DNA from 3 places in the Actinomadura coerulea genome. Region 2 is predicted to be linked to each of the others. Evidence: riboswitches for the same ligand, from Rfam matches in the RefSeq annotation. Region 2 holds a riboswitch; each other region holds the start of a gene.

What was found. Region 2 has a riboswitch for thiamine pyrophosphate ahead of BKA00_RS28370 (purine-cytosine permease family protein). Riboswitches for the same ligand answer to the same signal wherever they lie in the genome.
Region 1: another riboswitch for thiamine pyrophosphate. It lies ahead of thiO (glycine oxidase ThiO); the one in region 2 lies ahead of BKA00_RS28370 (purine-cytosine permease family protein).
Region 3: another riboswitch for thiamine pyrophosphate. It lies ahead of thiC (phosphomethylpyrimidine synthase ThiC); the one in region 2 lies ahead of BKA00_RS28370 (purine-cytosine permease family protein).

The regions. Positions count from the first base shown of each region.
Region 1 is NZ_JACHMQ010000001.1:657,020-663,521, reverse strand. Features, by position in the region: gene BKA00_RS03135 (serine/threonine-protein kinase) at 1-281, shown strand, start outside; gene BKA00_RS03130 (hypothetical protein) at 295-453, opposite strand; gene thiE (thiamine phosphate synthase) at 501-1,187, opposite strand; gene BKA00_RS03120 (helix-turn-helix domain-containing protein) at 1,297-1,671, opposite strand; gene BKA00_RS03115 (NAD(P)/FAD-dependent oxidoreductase) at 1,730-2,965, opposite strand; TPP riboswitch at 3,055-3,168, shown strand; gene thiO (glycine oxidase ThiO) at 3,158-4,285, shown strand; gene thiS (sulfur carrier protein ThiS) at 4,282-4,482, shown strand; gene BKA00_RS03100 (thiazole synthase) at 4,485-5,261, shown strand; gene BKA00_RS03095 (DMT family transporter) at 5,397-6,371, shown strand; gene pknB (Stk1 family PASTA domain-containing Ser/Thr kinase) at 6,405-6,502, shown strand, end outside.
Region 2 is NZ_JACHMQ010000001.1:6,133,055-6,139,556, forward strand. Features, by position in the region: gene BKA00_RS28340 (heavy metal translocating P-type ATPase) at 1-983, opposite strand, end outside; gene BKA00_RS28345 (hypothetical protein) at 1,016-1,981, opposite strand; gene BKA00_RS28350 (heavy-metal-associated domain-containing protein) at 2,047-2,253, opposite strand; gene BKA00_RS28355 (Fpg/Nei family DNA glycosylase) at 2,451-3,314, shown strand; gene BKA00_RS40645 (SSI family serine proteinase inhibitor) at 3,427-3,726, opposite strand; gene BKA00_RS28365 (rhodanese-like domain-containing protein) at 3,935-4,270, shown strand; TPP riboswitch at 4,345-4,461, shown strand; gene BKA00_RS28370 (purine-cytosine permease family protein) at 4,456-5,802, shown strand; gene BKA00_RS28375 (sensor histidine kinase) at 5,867-6,502, shown strand, end outside.
Region 3 is NZ_JACHMQ010000001.1:1,874,110-1,880,611, reverse strand. Features, by position in the region: gene BKA00_RS08640 (mannose-1-phosphate guanyltransferase) at 1-483, opposite strand, end outside; gene clsA (cardiolipin synthase ClsA) at 480-1,184, opposite strand; gene BKA00_RS08630 (sensor histidine kinase) at 1,318-2,484, opposite strand; gene BKA00_RS08625 (hypothetical protein) at 2,703-3,701, shown strand; TPP riboswitch at 3,751-3,864, shown strand; gene thiC (phosphomethylpyrimidine synthase ThiC) at 3,860-5,602, shown strand; gene BKA00_RS08615 (TetR/AcrR family transcriptional regulator) at 5,802-6,383, shown strand; gene BKA00_RS08610 (metallophosphoesterase family protein) at 6,390-6,502, opposite strand, start outside.

The DNA.
Region 1 (6,502 bases), 5.5 Mb from region 2:
CGTTCGGCACCGGGCCGAGCGCGGCCGTCATGCGGCGCGTGACGTCCCGCAAGCCCGACCTCGGCGACATGCAGGGCCCGCTGCGCGAGCTCGCGGCCCGCTGCCTGGACAAGAACCCCGCCGCGCGCCCGACCGCGTCGCAGATCGTCCGGGCGCTGCGCGAGGGCCAGGCCCCGGCGCCGAAGCCGCGCCCGACGCGGATCCCGCGCTACCGGTGGCGGATGATGGTCGCGCTCGGCGGCGTCGTGGCCGCCGGGTTCCTCCTCGGCGTCCTCACCTGATCCGGACCGCCGCTCACCAGTGCGGCGGGCGGTCCTCCAGCAGGCGCGCGTCGTCGTCGCCGGTGCGCCACTCGCCCCACCCGGCATCGGTGTCGTCGGACGTCTGGTCGGGCAGGACGGCAAGGTCGTCGTCGAGGTCGACCACGCGGTCGTCGTCGGGTCCCACGCTCATGATCCCCATTGTCGGCGATGGAGCGGCGGCCCGCACCGTGATCCGTGTCAAACCGCGCCGAGCGGCCGGGCGGCCAGGCGGCGCGCGAACAGCGCCGCGGCGGCGCCCGGGTCGTCGGCCTCGGTGATCGCCCGGACCACCACGACGCGCTCCGCGCCCGCGGCGAGGACCTCGTCCAGGTTGCCGAGGTCGATGCCGCCGATCGCGAACCACGGCCGTGCGACGCGCTGCGACGCGACGTACTCCAGCAGCTTCGGGCCGGGGGCGTGGCGGCCGGGCTTGGTCGGCGTGGGCCATACCGGGCCCGCGCAGAAGTAGTCGGCGCCGGGCTCGGCGGCCGCCGCCGACGCCTGCTCGCCGGAGTGCGTCGACCGGCCGATCAGCATGTCGCCGCCGACGATCTCGCGGGCGGCGGGCACCGGCAGGTCGTCCTGCCCGAGGTGCAGCACGTCCGCGCCGACCGCGTGCGCGATGTCGGCCCGGTCGTTGACGGCCAGCAGCGCCCCGTGCCGTTCGCACGCAGCCCGGAACACCTCCAGGTAGGCGGTCTCCTGCCGGGCCTCCAGGCCCTTCTGACGGAGCTGGACGACGTCGACCCCGCCGGCCAGCACGGCGTCGAGGAAGGCCGGCAGGTCGCCCTGGCGCTCCCGCGCGTCCGTGCAGAGGTAGAGGCGGGCGCGGCTCAGCCGGGCGCGCAGCGCGACGGCGCGCTCGGTGGGGAGGTGCCTGGACACGGCCGGGGAACGTCCTTTCCACAGATGACCACGGAGTCGCGCGCGCGGTCGACCCGCCGCGCGCGACCCCGCGATCGTGTCACGTGCGTCTCACGCCGCCTGCGGCGGCCTAGAAGGCGAGCGCCTGGGCGCGCCGGCGGACCTCGGTCCCCCGGTTCTCGGTGAGCGCGTCCACGGGCGTTCCCGGCAGCGTGTCGTCGGCCGTGAACAGCCACCGGATGGTCTCGGCGTCGTCGAAGCCGGCGTCCGACAGGAGGGTCAGCGTGCCGGGCAGGCCCTTGATGACCTGGCCGTCCTTGATGAAGGCCGCGGGCACCATCGGCTCCCCGCCCCGGCGCACCGCGAGGATGCGGTGCTCGTGGATGAGCTGCTTGATCCGGTTGGGCTTGATCCCGAGTCTGTCGGCGGTCTCCCGGAGGGTGAGCCACTCGCCGGCCAGGGCGTCGGTGCGGGGGTCCAGTGCGCTGTCAACGGTTGCGTGCATCTGCGTCACGCCCCCTTGCTACCACGCCTTCGGAAGACTCAAACCCGCTGCGCAGCCGTTACGTCCTCTCTGATCGCTCTGCGCGAACAGCCTGCCGCACGGGCACGTCCGGGTCGGCGATCGCCTCCGGGTCCACCGACGTCCCGGCGGCGATCACGCGCCTCGCCTGCACCAGGTCGCGGGGGCGGCCGACGGTGAGGATCGCGTCGAGGCGGTCGCCGGTGAGCCACACCACCGCCCACCTGGGATCGGACGGGTCGCCCCTGCGCACGAGCCGCTCGGACGCCGAGTGGTCGCCCGCGTACTGGACCATGCGCCCGAACTGCTCCGACCAGAAGTACGGGGCGGCGTCGTACACGGCGTCCCGGCCGAGGAGGGCGGCGGCGGCGACCTCGGGGGCGTTCAGGGCGGTGTCCCAGTGCTCGACGAGGAGCCGCCGCCCGTAGCGGTGCGACCACCAGGCGGCGCAGTCGCCGACCGCCACGACGTCCGGGCGCAGGGCGGCCGGTGCCTCCTCGCCCATGTAGGTCCGGAACGAGCCGTCGGTGACGACCCCGCGCTCCAGCAGCAGCCCGGAGCCCTCCAGCCACGACAGGACGGGCCGCACCCCGACGCCGACGACCACCTCGTCGGCGTCGACGTGGCCGCCCCCGGCGAGGACGAGGCCGCCGTCGCGCACCTCCGCGACCTTGACCCCGGTCCGCAGCTCGACGCCGGCCTCGGCGTACCAGGGGGCGGTGAGCGCGCCGACCTCGGGCCCGATCGCGCCCGCCAGCGGGGTGTCGGCCGCCTCCACGACGGTGACCGCGCAGCCCCGGCGGGCCGCGGCGGTGGCGACCTCGGCGCCGATCCAGCCCGCCCCGACGATCACGACGCGGGCGCCCGCGGTGAGCCGGGCGCGCAGGTCGCGGGCCTCGTCGATCGTGCGCAGCACGTGCTGGCGCCCCTCCCCGGGCAGCGTGACCGGGGCGGCGCCGGTCGCGATCACGAGCCCGTCGAAGGGCAGGTCTCCCGCCGTGGACTCCACCGTTCCGCCGCGTCCGGGCTCGTCCAGCCGCAGGCCCGTGGCGCGCTCGCCGAGCAGGAGCTCGCAGCGCAGCGCGTCCCAGTCGGCGTCGACGGTCGTGTCGTCGGACTCGCCCGCGAGGACGGCCTTCGACAGCGGCGGCCGGTCGTAGGGCCGGTGCCGCTCCGCCGACACGAGGGTCAGCGCGCCCTCGTACCCCTTGCTCCGCAGGGCTTCCACGGCGCGCACGCCGGCCAGCCCTCCACCCACGACGATGACCCTGTCCATGAAGGTCACCCTAACGGGGGCCGATCCGGGGATGGACAGGTGTCCAGGCAGTTGCCCGGTTCGCCGAGGTCGTAAGGTGGGGGCAGAACAGCACAGAGCGCGGGAGTCCGGTGCGACCGGGCTGAGAGGGCGGCTGAACGGGCCGCCGACCGCCACGACCTGATCCGGATCATGCCGGCGAAGGGAGCGCGCATGCAGATCGTCATCATCGGCGCCGGGGTGATCGGCCTCGCCACCGCCTGGCGCACCGCCGCCGGCGGCGCCGCCGTCACCCTCGTCGATCCCGCGCCCGCGTCCGGGGCCTCCTCCGTGGCGGCGGGCATGCTCACCCCGGTCAGCGAGCTGACCTACGGCGAGGAGCCGCTGCTGCGGCTCGGCCTCGCCTCCCGCGACCGGTACGGCGCGTTCGTCGCCGAGCTGGAGGAGCTGACCGGCCTGGAGACCGGCTACCGCACCGACGGGATCATCGAGGTCGCGTTCGACTCCGACGACCTGCGGCACCTGGACGACCTGCGCCGCTTCCAGGAGAGCCTGGGCATCCCCGTCGAGGCGCTCACCGGCCGCGAGTGCCGGCGGCTGGAGCCGATGCTCGCGCCCGGCGTGCGCGGCGGCCTGCTCGCCCCCGAGGACGGCTCGGTCGACCCCCGCAGGCTCGCCCCGGCGCTGCTGGCGGCGGGCGAGCGGCTGGGGGTCCGGCTCGTCCGGCGGCGGGCCGAGCGGATCGTCGTCGAGAACGACGCCGCCGCCGGCGTGGGCCTGGACGACGGCACCGTGATCCGCGCGGACCGGGTGCTGCTGGCCGCCGGACCGTGGTCGGGCGACCTCGGCGGCCTGCCTCCCGGGACCGTTCCACCCGTCCGCCCGGTCAAGGGCCAGGTGATCCGGCTGCGCACCCGCACGCCGTTCCTGCGGCGGCCGGCCCGCGGCCTCGTCCGGGGATCGTCGGTGTACCTGGTGCCGCGCGCCGACGGGGAGATCGTCCTCGGCGCCACGCAGGAGGAGCTGGGCTTCGACACCCGGGTCACCGCCGGCGGGCTGTGGGAGCTGCTGCGCGACGCCCGCGAGCTGCTGCCCGGCATCACCGAGCTGGAGTTCGCCGAGGTCACCGCCGGACTGCGGCCCGGCTCGCCCGACAACGCGCCCGTGATGGGCCCGACCGCGCTGCCCGGGCTGCTGGTGGGCACCGGGCACTTCCGCAACGGCGTCCTGCTCACGCCGGTGAGCGCCGACATCCTGTCCGCGATGCTGCTGGACGGGCCCGTCCCCGAGGTCGCCGGGCCGTTCGCCCCCGACCGCTTCTCCCCCGAGGTGAGCGCATGAAGGTGATCGTCAACGGTGAGCCGCGGGAGCTGCCCGACGGCGCGAGCGTGGCCGAGGTCGTCGCGTCCGTCACCGCGGCCGCGACGGGCGTGGCGGCGGCGCTGAACGACGAGGTCGTCCGGCGCGCGGAGTGGGAGGCCACGCGCCTGCGGGACGCCGACCGCGTCGAGGTGCTGACCGCGGTCCAGGGAGGATGAGGATGAGCGACACCGACGGGCTGGTCATCGCGGGCGAGGAGCTGGGCTCGCGGCTGATCATGGGAACGGGCGGGGCGCCGAGCATGGCGGTGCTGCGCGAGGCGCTGACCGCGTCCGGGACGGCGCTCACCACGGTCGCGATGCGCAGGGTGGACCCGTCCGCGCGCGGCTCGGTGCTGGACGTGCTGACCGAGTGCGGCATCCGGGTGCTGCCGAACACCGCCGGCTGCTTCACCGCGGGCGAGGCCGTCCTGACCGCCAAGCTCGCCCGGGAGGCACTCGGGACGAACTGGGTCAAGCTGGAGGTGATCGCCGACGAGCGCACGCTGCTGCCCGACCCGATCGAGCTGGTCGAGGCCGCCGAGCAGCTCGTCGACGACGGCTTCGTCGTCCTGCCCTACACCAGCGACGACCCGGTCCTGGCGCACCGGCTGGAGCGGATCGGCTGCGCGGCCGTGATGCCGCTCGGCTCGCCGATCGGTTCGGGGCTCGGCATCCGCAACCCGCACAACATCGAGCTGATCGTCGAGCGCGCGACCGTCCCGGTGATCCTGGACGCGGGGCTCGGCACGGCGTCCGACGCGGCCCTCGCCATGGAGCTCGGCTGCGACGCCGTGCTCCTCGCGACCGCCGTCACCCGCGCGCAGTCACCGGCGCGGATGGCCGCCGCGATGCGGCACGCGGTCGAGGGCGGGCGGCTCGCGCGGCTCGCCGGGCGCATCCCCAAGCGCCGGTACGCCCAGGCGTCCTCCCCGTTCGACGGGCTCGCGACCTCGTAGCAACGCTAAAGCCACAGCTGTAGAGATTTTCGCTGGACCTGAAAAGTCGCGCGGCACCAGACTGGGCATACCGGGGCGCAACCGCACACATCGCTTCGGTGTCGATGGAAGCGTCCCCTCCCTAAGGTTCGTGACATGCATCAGGAAAGCGGTGCGCGGGCGAACAAGCTCGCGGTGGCGGCGGCGACGGTCACGGTGGTGTTCTGGGCCTCGGCCTTCGTCGCCATCCGCAGCGCGGGCGCCGAGTACAGCCCCGGCGCCCTCGCCCTCGGCCGCCTCCTGTCCGGGACGGTCGTGCTGGGGGCGCTCTGGCTCATCCGGCGCGAGGGCCTGCCGCCCAAGGCCGCCTGGCCCGGCATCGCCACCGCCGGCCTGCTGTGGTTCGGCGCCTACATGGTCGTCCTGAACTGGGGCGAGCAGCTGGTGGACGCGGGCACCGCCGCCCTCGTCGTCAACATCGGGCCGATCCTCATCGCGCTCCTCGGCGGCTGGCTGCTGAAGGAGGGCCTGTCGTCCCGGCTGCTGCTCGGCATGGCGGTGTCGTTCACCGGCGCCGCCGTCGTCGGGCTGTCGATGTCCGGCGACGGCCGCTCGTCCGTCGGCGGGGTGCTGCTCTGCCTGGCCGCCGCCGTCACCTACGCGGCGGGCGTCGTCGCCCAGAAGCCCGCGCTGAGGCACGCGTCGGCGCTCCAGTTCACCACGTTCGCCTGCGCGATCGGCACGGTCGCCTGCCTGCCCTTCTCCGGGCAGCTCGTCTCGCAGGCCGCGCACGCCCCCGCGGGCGCCACCCTCAACATGGTCTACCTGGGCATCTTCCCGACCGCGGTCGCCTTCACGACCTGGGGGTACGCCCTCGCCCGCACGACCGCCGGGAAGATGGGCGCCACCACCTACGCGGCGCCCGCCCTGGTGGTGCTGATGTCGTGGTTGTTCCTGGACGAGGTCCCCGGCCTGGTCACCCTCGGCGGCGGGCTGCTGTGCCTCGCCGGCGTGGCCGTCTCCCGCAGCACGCGGTCGCTGCGACGCCGCGTCCCGCCGGTCACTCCCGAACCGGGCGCCCCGGAGGCGTCACCCTCCGGGCTCATCGATGCTCATACTCGGGACGGATGAGAACCACGCGGATTCGCCCGTAAACTCGCACCGATGGACGCGACGGTTGCAGATCCACTCGTCGGGCGGGTGCTCGACGGGCGGTACCGCATTGAGTCCCGCATCGCGCGCGGCGGCATGGCCACGGTCTA
Region 2 (6,502 bases):
GTGTCGGAGCCGACCCGGGTGGCGCGCACCAGCAGCCGCCCGCCCGCGTTCACGGTCGCGCCGACCACGGTGTCGCCGGGCCCGACCTCGACCGGGACGGACTCGCCGGTCAGCATGGACGCGTCCACGGCGGACGAGCCCTCCTCGACCGTCCCGTCCGTGGCGATCTTCTCGCCGGGACGGACGACGAACACGTCGCCCTCGGCCAGCCGGTCGACCGGGATGCGCTCCTCGCGCCCGTCCCGGACGACCGAGACCTCCTTGGCGCCGAGCTCCAGCAGGGCCCGCAGCGCGGCGCCCGCGCGGCGCTTGGAGCGCGTCTCGAAGTACCGCCCGGCGAGGATGAACATGATCACCCCGGAGGCGGCCTCCAGGTAGATGTTCATTGACCCGTCCGAGCGGGTCATGGAGAACTCGAACCCGTGCTTGACGCCCAGCTCGCCCGCGGTGCCGAAGAACAGCGCCCACAGCGACCACGCGAACGCGGCCAGCGTGCCCAGCGAGATCAGCGTGTCCATGGTCGCCGTGCCGTGCCGCAGGTTGACCGCCGCGGCCCGGTGGAACGGCCAGCCCGCGTACACCACGACAGGGGAGGCGAGCGTCAGCGACAGCCACTGCCAGCCCTCGAACTGGAGCGCCGGGACCATCGCCATCGCGATCACCGGGATGGACAGCGCCACCGCGGTGACCAGCCGCTGCCGCAGGGGGCGCAGCTCGTCGGCCGGCTCCGGGGCCGCGTCGTCGGCGGTCTTCGGCGGGGCGGGGAGGGCGGCGGAGTAGCCCGCCTTCTCCACCGTGGCGATCAGCTCGTCGGGCGACACCTCCGACCCGAACTCCACCCTCGCCTTCTCGGTGGCGTAGTTGACCGTCGCGGTCACGCCGTCCATCTTGTTGAGCTTCCGCTCGATGCGGTTGGCGCACGACGCGCACGTCATACCGCCGATCGCCAGCTCGATACGCCCGGACACAGCGTCCGTGCTCATCGCGTCCTCCTCTGCTTCGATCGTGCGGAACGTCAGTGGGTGTGGGGCTGGTCGTCGTGCCCCGGCTCGGGGTCCCGACCCTGCTCCTGGACGGGGACGTTCCCGGCGTGCACCGTGAACTCGGCCGTGCGGACCTCGCCGTCGTGCTTGAAGTCCAGGTACAGGCGGTAAGCGCCTGAGCTGGGCGCCTCGGCGAAGAACGTGATCCCGGGGCCCGGCTCGGTCTCGCCGTCGCCGGGCTCCCCGTCCGGGTGGACGTGGAGGTAGGCGAGGTCGCCCTGCCGCAGCGCGACGAGGTGCCCGTACGCCTCGAGGTACGGCTCCAGGTCGGTGACCGGCCTGCCGCCCTTGCTCACGCTGAGGGTCAGTTCGGTGGACTTGCCGGGAGTGAGACCGCCGGTGAGGCGCACCTCGTACCCGTCCACCTTCGCGACCTGCTCGGGCGCGGGCAGCGGCGCCGGCTTCAGGTCGCCGGGGACGAACACGTCCGTGCCGAGCGTGAGCTGCCGCTTCGCGCCGTCCGGCTGGATGTCGGTGAAGAACCGGTACACGCCGGGCTTGGCCAGCTTGATCGGGACGGTCCAGACGCCGCCCCCGGCCTCGGTCGGGTGCAGGTGCTGGAAGCCGGACAGGTCGCGCCGCGCCACGATCAGGTGCAGGCGCTTGCCGTGCAGCGGCTTGAACCCGGTGACGGGCCTGCCGTCCGGTCCGTTGATCGTGAAGCGGAAGTCCGTCTTCTCCCCGGCGGTGAGGACGGTCCGCTGGGGGGTGAGCGTGAAGCCGTCCTCCGACACCTGGAGGCCGCCCGGCGCGTGGGACGCCGTGCCCTGGCCCCCGCCGTGTCCGCCCGCGCCGTGTCCGCCCGCACCGCCGTTCTCGTGGGACGCCATCTGCGCCGTGCCGCCGACGGGCCCGACGATCTTGCCGAGGCCCGCGGCGCCGCCGAAGACGACCGCCAGACCCACGGCGTAGGCCCCAACCCTGGTCGCGCTGTTCATGCCGTTCACTCCGCTCGGTGTTGCGAGGGACGCACCCCGCCCGCCTTGGGCGAGGCGCGGTCCGCTCATGAGGTCAGCTGGTACCCGGCCTCCTCGACGGCGTCCTTGACCCGGGCGTCGTCGAGGGGGGTCTCGCTCGTGACGGTGACCTTGCCGGTCTGGAGGTCGACGTCGACGCCGGTCACACCGGCGATCTGCTCGACCTCCTCGGTCACCGAGCTCACGCAGTGGCCGCAGGTCATGCCGCTGACGGTGTAGGTGGCGGTGCTCATCGGCTTCTCCCTCGGATTTTTACCCCTGGGGGGTATCTCGTCGGCTTCATGCTGCCATAACCGGACACCTGTGACAACCCCTAGGGGGTATCGGTGATTCCGAGATCCGGGTCACACCGCCCCCAGGTTTTCCACAGGCGTCCACAGGGCTGTGGACGGACGTTCCGGCAGCGCGGCCCGTCGCGGATACTGAACCCATGCCTGAGCTACCTGAGGTGGAGGCGCTGGCGGGGTTCCTGCGGGAGCGCGTGGTCGGCCATGCCGTCGCCCGCGTCGATGTTCTCGCCATCTCCGCGCTGAAGACCTACGACCCGCCGGTCACGGCGCTCGGCGGGCTGACCGTCACCGGCGCGGCCCGGCACGGCAAGTTCCTCGACCTCGACGTCGACGGGCTGCACCTCGTCATCCATCTCGCCCGCGCCGGCTGGCTGCGCTGGCGCGACGAGATCCCGGCCAGGCCCGTCCGGCCCGGCGGCAAGAACCCGCTCGCCCTGCGCGTGCACCTGGACGACGGCTCGGGCTTCGACCTCACCGAGGCCGGCACCAAGAAGGGCCTCGCCGTCTACGTCGTCCGCGACCCGGACGACGTGCCCGGCGTGGCGTCCCTCGGCCCCGACCCGCTGGACGAGTCGTTCACCCCCGCGGCCCTCGCCGGGATCGTCAACGGCAAGCGCAGCCAGATCAAGGGCCTGCTGCGCGACCAGAAGGTGATCGCCGGTATCGGCAACGCCTACTCCGACGAGGTGCTGCACGTCGCCCGGATGTCCCCGTTCAAGATCGCGTCATCGCTGACCGAGGAGGACGTCGCCGTCCTGCACGAGGCGATCGTCACCACGCTGCGGGACGCGGTCGAGCGCTCGCGCGGCCTCGAGGCGCAGGATCTCAAGGGCGAGAAGAAGACCGGCCTGCGGGTGCACGGGCGCGCGGGCCAGAAATGCCCGGTCTGTGGGGACATGGTGCGCGAGGTGTCGTTCGCCGACTCCGCGCTCCAGTACTGCCCCACCTGCCAGACGGGCGGCAAGCCGCTCGCCGACCGCCGCATGTCCCGCCTCCTGAAGTAGCGGCCGCGGGCGCCGTGAGAAGGGCCAGGCCCCGGCGGGTGCCGGGGGCCTGGCGTTCGGAGTCGGGGACGGAGCCGGAACGGGGATGGCTCGTCCGAGGGACGGGTCGGGCTCAGCGGACCTTCGGGACGTTGCCGAAGACCGGGCCGATCTGGCTCCAGCGGTTCAGCTGGCAGCCGTCATCGCGGGTGAACGTGGTGTCGATCTGCTTGCCCCGCCAGGTGCCCTCGACCGTGGCGATCTCCGGACCGCCGTAGATCTGGGTGCACACCTGGTCCTTGGGGACGGGTGCGAAGGGATCCTTGACCTTGGTGAGCGCCGCGCAGGCGCCGACCGCCTCGGGGTGGTCGCCGCCGGGCGGGTCGCAGGTCAGCCGCCAGGTCTTGGCGGGCGCCTCCTTGGAGGCCTTCACCCGCACGGTGAGCGTGTCCGCCGGCGAGCCGGACGGTTGCACGGACGTCGTGCCCGAAGGCGCTCCGGATGAGTTTCCGTTTGCCGGTTCGTCGCCGCAGGCGGCCGTGGACAGGAGCAAGGCCAGCCCGGGCGTTGCGAAAAGGAGCGTCCGATACCGCATGCGTGATTCGACGCAGGGGGGCTTCGCGCGGTTCCATGGGGGTGTGATGAATTTCGGGGAAGACGTACCGGCCGTGGTCGCCGCGGACATTCCGCAGGACGGCTACCTGCTGGACGTCCGGGAGCAGGACGAGTGGGACGCGGGCCACGCGCCCGCGGCGGTCCACATCCCCATGCGCCATCTCGGCGACCGCGCCGGCGAGATCCCCCGCGACCGGGAGGTCTACGTGATCTGCCGGTCCGGGGCACGGTCGGCCCAGGTCACGTCCGCGCTGAACCAGGCGGGGTGGCTGGCGAGGAACGTCGGCGACGGCATGCACGGGTGGGCCGAGGCGGGGCGCCCGATGGAGGGCGCGGGGGACGGTCCGCCGTACGTCGCGTGATCTGAAGGATTTCGTGTGATCTGACCCGGATGCCCTCTTCTGAGGCGTGACGGGCGGTTGTACGATCGGGCCTGACCGATAACCGCGGGAGCTCGGGCCACAGCCGGGCTGAGAGGGCGGCCTCCAAGGCGTCGCCGACCGCATGAACCTGTCCGGGTAATGCCGGCGTAGGGAGTGTGTGTCCCGTGACGTCCGACGTCGAAAAGCGCCCTCAGGGCGAGCGCGCCCCCGACGAGGTCCCCTTCACCCTCGACGAGCCGGCCCCCAAGGTCCTCGGGTTCTGGGACCAGAGCGCCTTCTGGGGGAACCTCGGCGTCAGCCTCCTGGCCTTCTCCGGCGCCTACACCGTCCTCGCGCCGGACGCCGACGGCCGGCCGACGATCTCGATCATGGCGGGCATCGTCGCGATGGCCGTCGGGACGGCCCTCGGCGGCCTGATGCTCGGCCTGGCCGCCGTGCCCGGCGCGCGCACCGGCCAGCCCGCGATGGTGCTGCTGCGCGGCCTGTTCGGCGCGAAGCTGTCGTACGCGCCGACCGTCCTCAACATCGCCCAGCTCGTCGGGTGGGGGACGTTCGAGCTGATCGTCATCGCCGACGCCGCCCGCGAGCTGTGGGACGGCGTCCCGCGCTGGGGCTACGTGCTCGCCGCGGGTGCGATCACGACCGTGCTGACGGTCTGGCCGCTCGGCTCGGTACGGTTGCTGCGCCGCTACGTGACCGTCGCGGTGGCGATCGCGCTCGTGTACTTCTACGTCCAGCTGGTGCGGGAGCCGCTGCCCGACCTGACGCAGGGCTCGTGGGGCGGGTTCTGGCTCGGCGCGGACGCCGCGCTGGCCGTGTCGATCTCCTGGGTCCCGGTCGCCGCCGACTACACCCGGCACGCGCGCACCGAGCGCGGGGCGTTCGGCGCCGCCGCCGTCGGCTACTCCGTCACGCAGATCGTCGCCTACGTACTCGGGCTGCTCGCGCTGGCGCTGGTCGCGGGGGACTCCAGCAAGATCTTTGATCCGTTCCTGGGCGTCTCGCTGGGCGTGGTGTTCTTCGCCGTGTTCGTGCTGCGGGAGGCCGACCAGTCGTTCGCCGACACCTACTCCACGGCGGTGTCGATCCAGAACCTGTTCCCCCGGGCCGACCGCCGGGTGCTGAGCGTCGCGCTCGGCATCGGCATCACCGTGCTCGCGCTGGTCCTGGACATCGGCGACTACGCGGGCTTCCTGTCGCTGATCGGATCGGTGTTCGTGCCGATGCTCGGCGTCCTCGCCGCCGACTTCTTCCTCGGCCGCCGCCGGGCGGGCGGCTGGGACGTCTCGCGGACCGCGCCGTCCCGCTGGGGCATGATCGCGGCATGGGCGATCGGGTTCGTCGTCTACCAGCTCGTCAACCCGGGCACCGTCGCGCGCTGGACCGCGTTCTGGTCGGACGTGCGGGACGCGCTGCACTTCACGCCGCAGACGTGGATGAGCGCCTCGCTGCTGTCGTTCCTGGTCGCGGGGGTCGCGGCCCTGCTCATCGGCAGGCTTACCAGACGGTAAGGTTTGGGTCGAAAGCAAGTTTCGGCGCAAGTTGCCCGGCGCCATGCCGGAGTGCGGTGGCACGATGACAGACGTGTATCAGCACGTGCACGATCCGATCGCGCGGGCCGTCATCGAGAGCGCCGCCGACGCGATCGTAGCCGTGGACCAGCGGCACCGGGTCACCGTGTGGAATCCGGCGGCCGAGCGCATGTTCGGCTGGAGCGCCGAGGAGATGCTCGGCCGCGTACCGCCCATCGTCCCCGACGAGCTGAAGGCCGAGCACAACGCCGTCCAGGAGCGGCTCCTCACCCGGCGCGGCGGCGAGGGCGAGAGCGACGGCGGGCAGATCTCGATCGCCACCCGCCGCTTCCACCGCGAGGGCCGGCTCATCGACGTGCGCATCGACACGAGCCTGCTGAAGGACCCGAGCGGCACGCTGCTCGGCTGGGTCGGGGTGTACCACCCGGTCGAGGACGAGGAGATCGTCCAGAGCCGCATGACCGAGCGGGCCCGGCTGGTCCGGCGGCTGAACGACATCGTCGCCGACCTCGGAGCCGAGCTCGACCTGGCCGTCGTGCTCGACCGGATCACCGCCGCGCTCATCGAGCTGACCGGCGCCGACGCCGGCGGGTTCGTCAAGATCGAGGGCGAGCGGCTGCGGCTGGTCAGCATGTCCGGGCTGCCGGAGCGGATGCGCGGCCGGTGCGCCGAGCTGCGG
Region 3 (6,502 bases), 4.3 Mb from region 2:
CCAGGTGGGCTTCTCCAGGAACCGCTGCACGCGTCCCGCGTCGTCCACGATGATGATCCCGAACTCCAGGGGGTTCGGGACGCGCTTGAGGCCGATGGTGACGAGGGCGTCGTTCTCCTCGTGGAACCGCACCATGTCGGTCAGGTCGATGTCGGTGAGCGCGTCCCCCGAGATCACCAGGAAGCGGTCGTCGCGCAGCGCCTCCTCCGCGTTCTTGACGCTGCCGGCGGTGCCGAGCGGGACCTCCTCGGTCGCGTAGCTCAGCGACATGCCGAGCTCCTCGCCGTCGCCGAAGTAGTTGCGGATCAGCGCGGCCAGGAACTGGACGGTGACGACGGTCTCGCCGAACCCGTGCCTCTTCAGCAGCCGCAGCACGTGCTCCATGATCGGCCGGTTGACGAGCGGCAGCAGGGGCTTCGGCTGGTTGGCGGTCATCGGACGCAGCCGCGTCCCCTCGCCTCCCGCCATCACGACGGCCTTCATCGGGGGGTCTCAGCTCCCTTCGGGTCGCCGGTCGCCGGCGGTTCCGCGCCCGGATCCTCGGCGGGCCCCGGACCGCCCTCCCCGGGCGCCCCGCCCGGGGAGGAGGGCGGGGACGGTGAGCCGCGGCCGGCCAGCACCAGCTGCCGCGTCTGCACCCAGTAGAGGACGGCCGCCCACCAGTACAGGGCCGTCCCCCAGCCGGCGAAGGCCCATCCGACGACCCGCGCCGCGGTGCCCGCGCCGCCGTCGTGGTCGCCGAGCAGCAGCAGCGGGAACGCGTACAGCAGGCACATCGTCGCCGCCTTGCCGATGAAGTGCACGGGCAGCGTGCCGCCGTAGCCGAGCCGCCGCACGATCGGCGCGATCGGCAGGATCGACACCTCGCGGGCGACGAGCGCGAGCACCAGCCACAGCGGGATGATGTCGCGGATGGTGAGCCCGACGAGCGTGGCGAGGATGTAGAGGCGGTCGGCGGCCGGGTCGAGGACCATGCCGAGCCTGCTCGTCTGGTTGAACGCCCGCGCGAGCTTCCCGTCCAGCCAGTCCGACAGGCCCGCGAACACCAGCAGGCCGAGCGCCCACCAGTCCGCCTCGACGAGGACGAGCCACAGGAACAGCGGGACGCCCAGGAGCCGGGCGAGGCTCAGGATGTTGGGCACCGTGAAGATCCGGTCCTGCGGGGCCTCCTGCAAAGTGCTCACCGACGCGTCGCCTCCCCTGGTCCCCTTGATCCTGACCCTATCCGTAAGGGGAGGAAAGCCCCCCGGCGGCGTCGGGGTCGGAGTCGGGAGGGTCCCGGCGAACGGGCGCTACCGGATGCGGCGGGGGGGCGCGTCACGCCCGGCGCGGCGCGACGGCGTCCTCGAGCGGGAGGACGGCGGTGACGACGAACCCGCCGGACTCGCCCGGCCCCGCGTCGAGCGTCCCGCCCACGCTGCGCGCCCGCTCGATCATTCCGAGGATCCCGAACCCCCCGGGCGGGCCGCCGGACGGGCCCCGGCCGTCGTCGGCGACCCGGACGACGAGCCGCCCGCCGTCGCGCGCCAGGCTCACCGTCGCGCGCTTCGCGGCGGCGTGCTTGACAACGTTGGTCAGGGCCTCCTGGACGATCCGGTACGCGGCGACCCCCGTCTCCGGGGGCGGTGTCCCGACGTCCCCGTCCCGCAGGTCGACGTCGATCCCGCCGCCGCGCGCCGCCCGCACGAGGCCGGCGACGGCGTGCAGTCCCGGCAGCGTCTCGGGGGCGCCGACGTCGGTGCCGCGCAGGACCTGGAGCGTGCCGCGCAGCTCGACGCGCGCGTCCCGGCACGTCGAGGCGATGGAGGCGAGCGCGTCGGCCAGCTCCTCCCGGTCGAGCGGCCGGTCCCCGCGCACGAGGTGGGCCGCGGCGCCGGCCCGCACGCCGATCAGGGTGATGCTGTGCGCGAGCAGGTCGTGCAGGTCGCGGGCGATCCGCAGGCGCTCCTCGGCGACCCGCCGGCGCGCCTCCTCCTCCCGCGTGCGCTCGGCCCGCTCGGCCCGCTCGGTGATCGTCGCGAGCCGCGCCCGGTGCACCCGCCACACCTGGACGGCGATGACGACCGACACCACGGCCTCGATGACCGCGATCTGCTCGCGCAGGGATCCGCCGCCCGCCCGCATCGCCATGCCGACCACGCAGACGGCGAGCAGGGACGCGGCGACGCCGAGCACGATCCGCACCCGGCGCCCGAGCACCGCGTAGGCGAACAGCGCGATCACCTCGGCGGGCACCAGCGCGTGGTGCTGGTACTGCGCCAGGTGGTAGGGCAGCACCAGGGCGACCAGCGCCACCAGGCCGGGGGCCGGCCACCGCCGGATCACCGCGAGCGGGACGTGCGCCGCCACCAGCAGCAGGGCGCCGGGCGCGTCCAGCCCCCGCACGCCCGGCCACAGCACGGCGGCCGCGGCCGCCGCTCCCGCCAGCGCCGACGCCGCCAGGGCGTCCTTCACCGTCGCGTCGACCCGGGGCACCCTCAGCACGCGCCCATTCTCCCCCACTCAGGCGATCTTCGCGCGCCGGCCCGCGCCCCGCGCGCACGCCCCGCACGAATGATCCTTCCGGTGGGCCGTGCGCGGCCGGAGGCCCGCCTTATAGTGCTGCATACCCCGTCACGAAGGGCCGACAGTTGTCCGTCCCCCCGCCTGCTGTCCCCCCGCCTGCCGCCCCTCAGCCCCCCTCCTCCCGGCCCGGACTCCGGATGACGCTCGGGGCGCGGGCCTACCGATGGCCGCTCCGCCTCCTGGCCGCCGCGCCGGCGGCCGCCGCGGTCCTCGTGCTCGCGACCCGCACCCGGACGCTCGACCCGGAGAGCGCCCGCCGGACCCTGCTGCTCTGCGGCGGCGGCTGCCTGGTCGCCGCCCTGGCCGCCGTCCTCTGGGCTGCCCGCCTCCACCGGACCCGCCTCGTCGTGACCATCGGCGAGGACGGGGTGACCCTCCGCCGCGGCGGGCGGGAGGCGGCCGTCCCGGCCGGAGCCGTGGAGGCGGTGGGGATCCGGTGGCCCGTCGACGACCCGGTCTGGACGCTCTGGCTCGACCCGGGGCGGGCGCCGGGCGTCGAGGCCGTCGCCGAGGTCGACGGGAGGGCGGTGACCCTGCTCAGGGGCCGATCGCTGCCGTCCGGATGGCTCCCGGCCGTCCGGACCGCGACCGCGGACCGCCTGGGCGCCGCCTGGCGGGTCGTCGACGACGAGGGACGGGAGGTGCCGCCGCCCGCGGCGGGCGCCCTCGGCCGGGCCCGCCACATCGTCGTGGACGGCAGGGGCCGCTACCGCGACCGGCGCGGCGGCGCCGTCCTCGCCGTGGCGTGCCGCCGGCGCGGCGGGCGGACCACCGTGCTGCGCGACCCCCACGCCGCCGTGCTGCTGACGGTCCGGGGCCCGTCCCGGCTGCCGGGCCGCGACCGCGTGCGCGTCCTCGGCGCGGACGGCAGCCCCCTCGGATTCGTGCGCGGCCTGCGCGAGCCGTCCTTCCACACCGCCGGCGGGATCCTCCTCGGCAGCACCCGCGCGACCGGCGACGGCCGCGTCGTCACCGGCGTCGACGGCCGCCGCTCGGCCGCCCTGCGGGCCGGCGGCGACGACGGGTCCCGGGTGGAATTGGAGCGGTCGCCGTCCGCCCCGGACCCCCTCCGGACCCTGGTCCTGGCGCTGCCCGTCGCGCTCCCCGCGCGGGACCTCCGCGCGGGCGCGTTCTAACCCACGGGCGGCGGTTGCGGCAACCGGGGCCGCCCGGGTTAACGTCGTGGCGACAGATCGCGGGGGCCCGGCGAACCGGGCTGAGATAGCGGCTGGGACGGCCGCTGACCGCATGAACCTGACCGGGTAATGCCGGCGTAGGGAGAGATCGAGTCGTCATGACCGAACCTGTGGTTCCAGCTGCCCGCAAGACCTACCTCCAGGGCTCGCGCCCGGACATCCGGGTCCCGATGCGGGAGGTGCCGCTGACCAACGGCGACGTCGTCGTCCTGTACGACACGTCCGGGCCGTACACCGATCCAGAGCAGGAGACCGACGTGCGCGGGGGGCTGCCGCCCCTGCGGGAGACCTGGATCGCCGAGCGCGGCGACACCGCCCCCTACGAGGGGCGGGCGGTACGCCCAGAGGACGACGGGAGGCGGTCGTCGCCCCCCGCCCTCCCCGGCGCCGGCGGCGTGGGCGCCCTGCCGCGGCGGCCGCGGCGCGCCACCGGCGGCGCGGTGACGCAGCGCGCCTACGCGCGGCGCGGGGAGATCACGCCGGAGATGGAGTTCGCCGCGCTGCGCGAGGGCGTGGCGCCGGAGTTCGTCCGGGACGAGCTGGCCGCCGGGCGCGCGGTGCTGCCCGCCAACGTCAACCATCCCGAGATCGAGCCGATGGTCATCGGACGGAACTTCCTCGTCAAGGTCAACGCCAACATCGGCAACTCGGCCGTCGCGTCCTCGATCGAGGACGAGGTCGAGAAGATGACCTGGGCGACCCGCTGGGGCGCCGACACGATCATGGACCTGTCGACGGGCCGCGACATCCACACCACGCGCGAGTGGATCCTGCGCAACTCGCCCGTGCCGGTCGGGACCGTCCCGCTGTACCAGGCGGTCGAGAAGGTCGGCGGCGACCCGGCGGAGCTCACCTACGAGGTCTTCCGCGACACCGTGATCGAGCAGGCGGAGCAGGGCGTGGACTACATGACCGTCCACGCCGGGGTGCTGCTGTCCTACGTGCCGCTGACGGCGCGGCGCAAGACGGGGATCGTGTCGCGGGGCGGGTCGATCATGGCGGCCTGGTGCCTGGCGCACCACGAGGAGAACTTCCTCTACACCCGCTTCGAGGAGCTGTGCGAGATCTTCGCCGCCTACGACGTGACCTGGTCGCTCGGGGACGGCCTGCGCCCCGGCTCCGTCGCGGACGCCAACGACGAGGCCCAGTTCGCCGAGCTGCGCACCCAGGGAGAGCTGACGCGGATCGCGGCGCGGTTCGGCAACCAGGTGATGAACGAGGGGCCCGGCCACGTCCCGATGCACAAGATCAAGGAGAACGTGGACCTGCAGCAGGAGTGGTGCGACGGGGCGCCCTTCTACACGCTCGGCCCGCTGACCACCGACATCGCGCCCGGCTACGACCACATCACCTCGGCGATCGGCGCCGCGATGATCGGCTGGCACGGCACCGCGATGCTCTGCTACGTCACGCCGAAGGAGCACCTCGGGCTGCCCGACCGCGAGGACGTCAAGGCCGGCATGATCGCCTACAAGATCGCGGCCCACGCCGCGGACCTCGCCAAGGGGCATCCGGGCGCGCAGGCGTGGGACGACGCGCTGTCGGAGGCGCGGTTCGACTTCCGCTGGGAGGACCAGTTCAACCTCTCCCTGGACCCCGGCACCGCCCGCGCCTTCCATGACGCGACGCTCCCGGCGGCGCCGGCCAAGACCGCGCACTTCTGCTCGATGTGCGGCCCGCACTTCTGCTCCATGAAGATCACGCGGGACGTGCGGCGGTTCGCGGCCGAGCGCGGCCTCGCCGACGCGGACGCCCTCTCCGCCGGGATGCGGGAGAAGGCGGAGGAGTTCAGGGCCGGCGGCGGCCGCCTGAACCTCCCGGTGTCGCCCGCCGACGCCTGACCCGCGCCGCCGGGCGGGTCGGCGGGAAACGCGGCCGGGCCCGCCGCGCACGGTGCGCGGCGGGCCCGGCGGCGTCCGGGGGCATCTCGGCGCAGGTCGGGGCATCGGCGCGGATAGGATTGAGGGACCGTTCCAAACGCCGCGGATCCTCCCGATCGCCGCAGGCCCGTTCCACCCCCGGGAAGGATCGACGACCCAGGTGACCAGCGACGACATGGCGAAGACGCGCCCGGTGCGGGCCGACGTGCGGCGCAACCGCGCGCGGCTGCTCGCCGCGGCGCGGGAGACCTTCCAGCGTCAGGGGGCGGGCGCCTCGCTCGAGGGCGTCGCGCGGCTCGCGGGCGTCGGCATCGGCACGCTCTACCGCCACTTCCCCACCCGCCAGGACCTCCTGGAGGCTCTGCTCGCCGACGTGTACGCCGGGCTGGCGGCGGCCGCCCGCGACCTGCTGGACTCCCCGTCGCCCGGCGAGGCCCTGCTGGCGTGGCTGCGGACGTTCGTCTCGGAGATCACCGCCTTCCCGGGCATGGCGGCCTCGGCGATGGTGTCGCTGCGCGACCCCCGCCTCGACCCCTCCGGCTCCCGCGCGGCGATGTCGGAGGCGGGCGAGGCGCTGCTCGTCCGCGCGCAGCGCGCCGGGGAGGCGCCCGCCGGCGCGCCGTTCGCCGACGTGCTGAGGCTGGCGGGCGCGATCGCCACGGTCGCCGAACGGGACCCGGACGCCGCGTCCCGGCTGCTGTCGCTCGCCGCGGCCGGCGTGGCGCCGGGCGCGGCCCGCTAGGGCCGGTCAGTCCGTCTCGGGCGCGGGCAGGACGCGGCGGGGGCCGCGCGGCGCGTCGGCCCGCCGGCGCCACTCGCGCGGGTAGCCGACCGACACCTCGATGTGCGGGACGCCGCCGG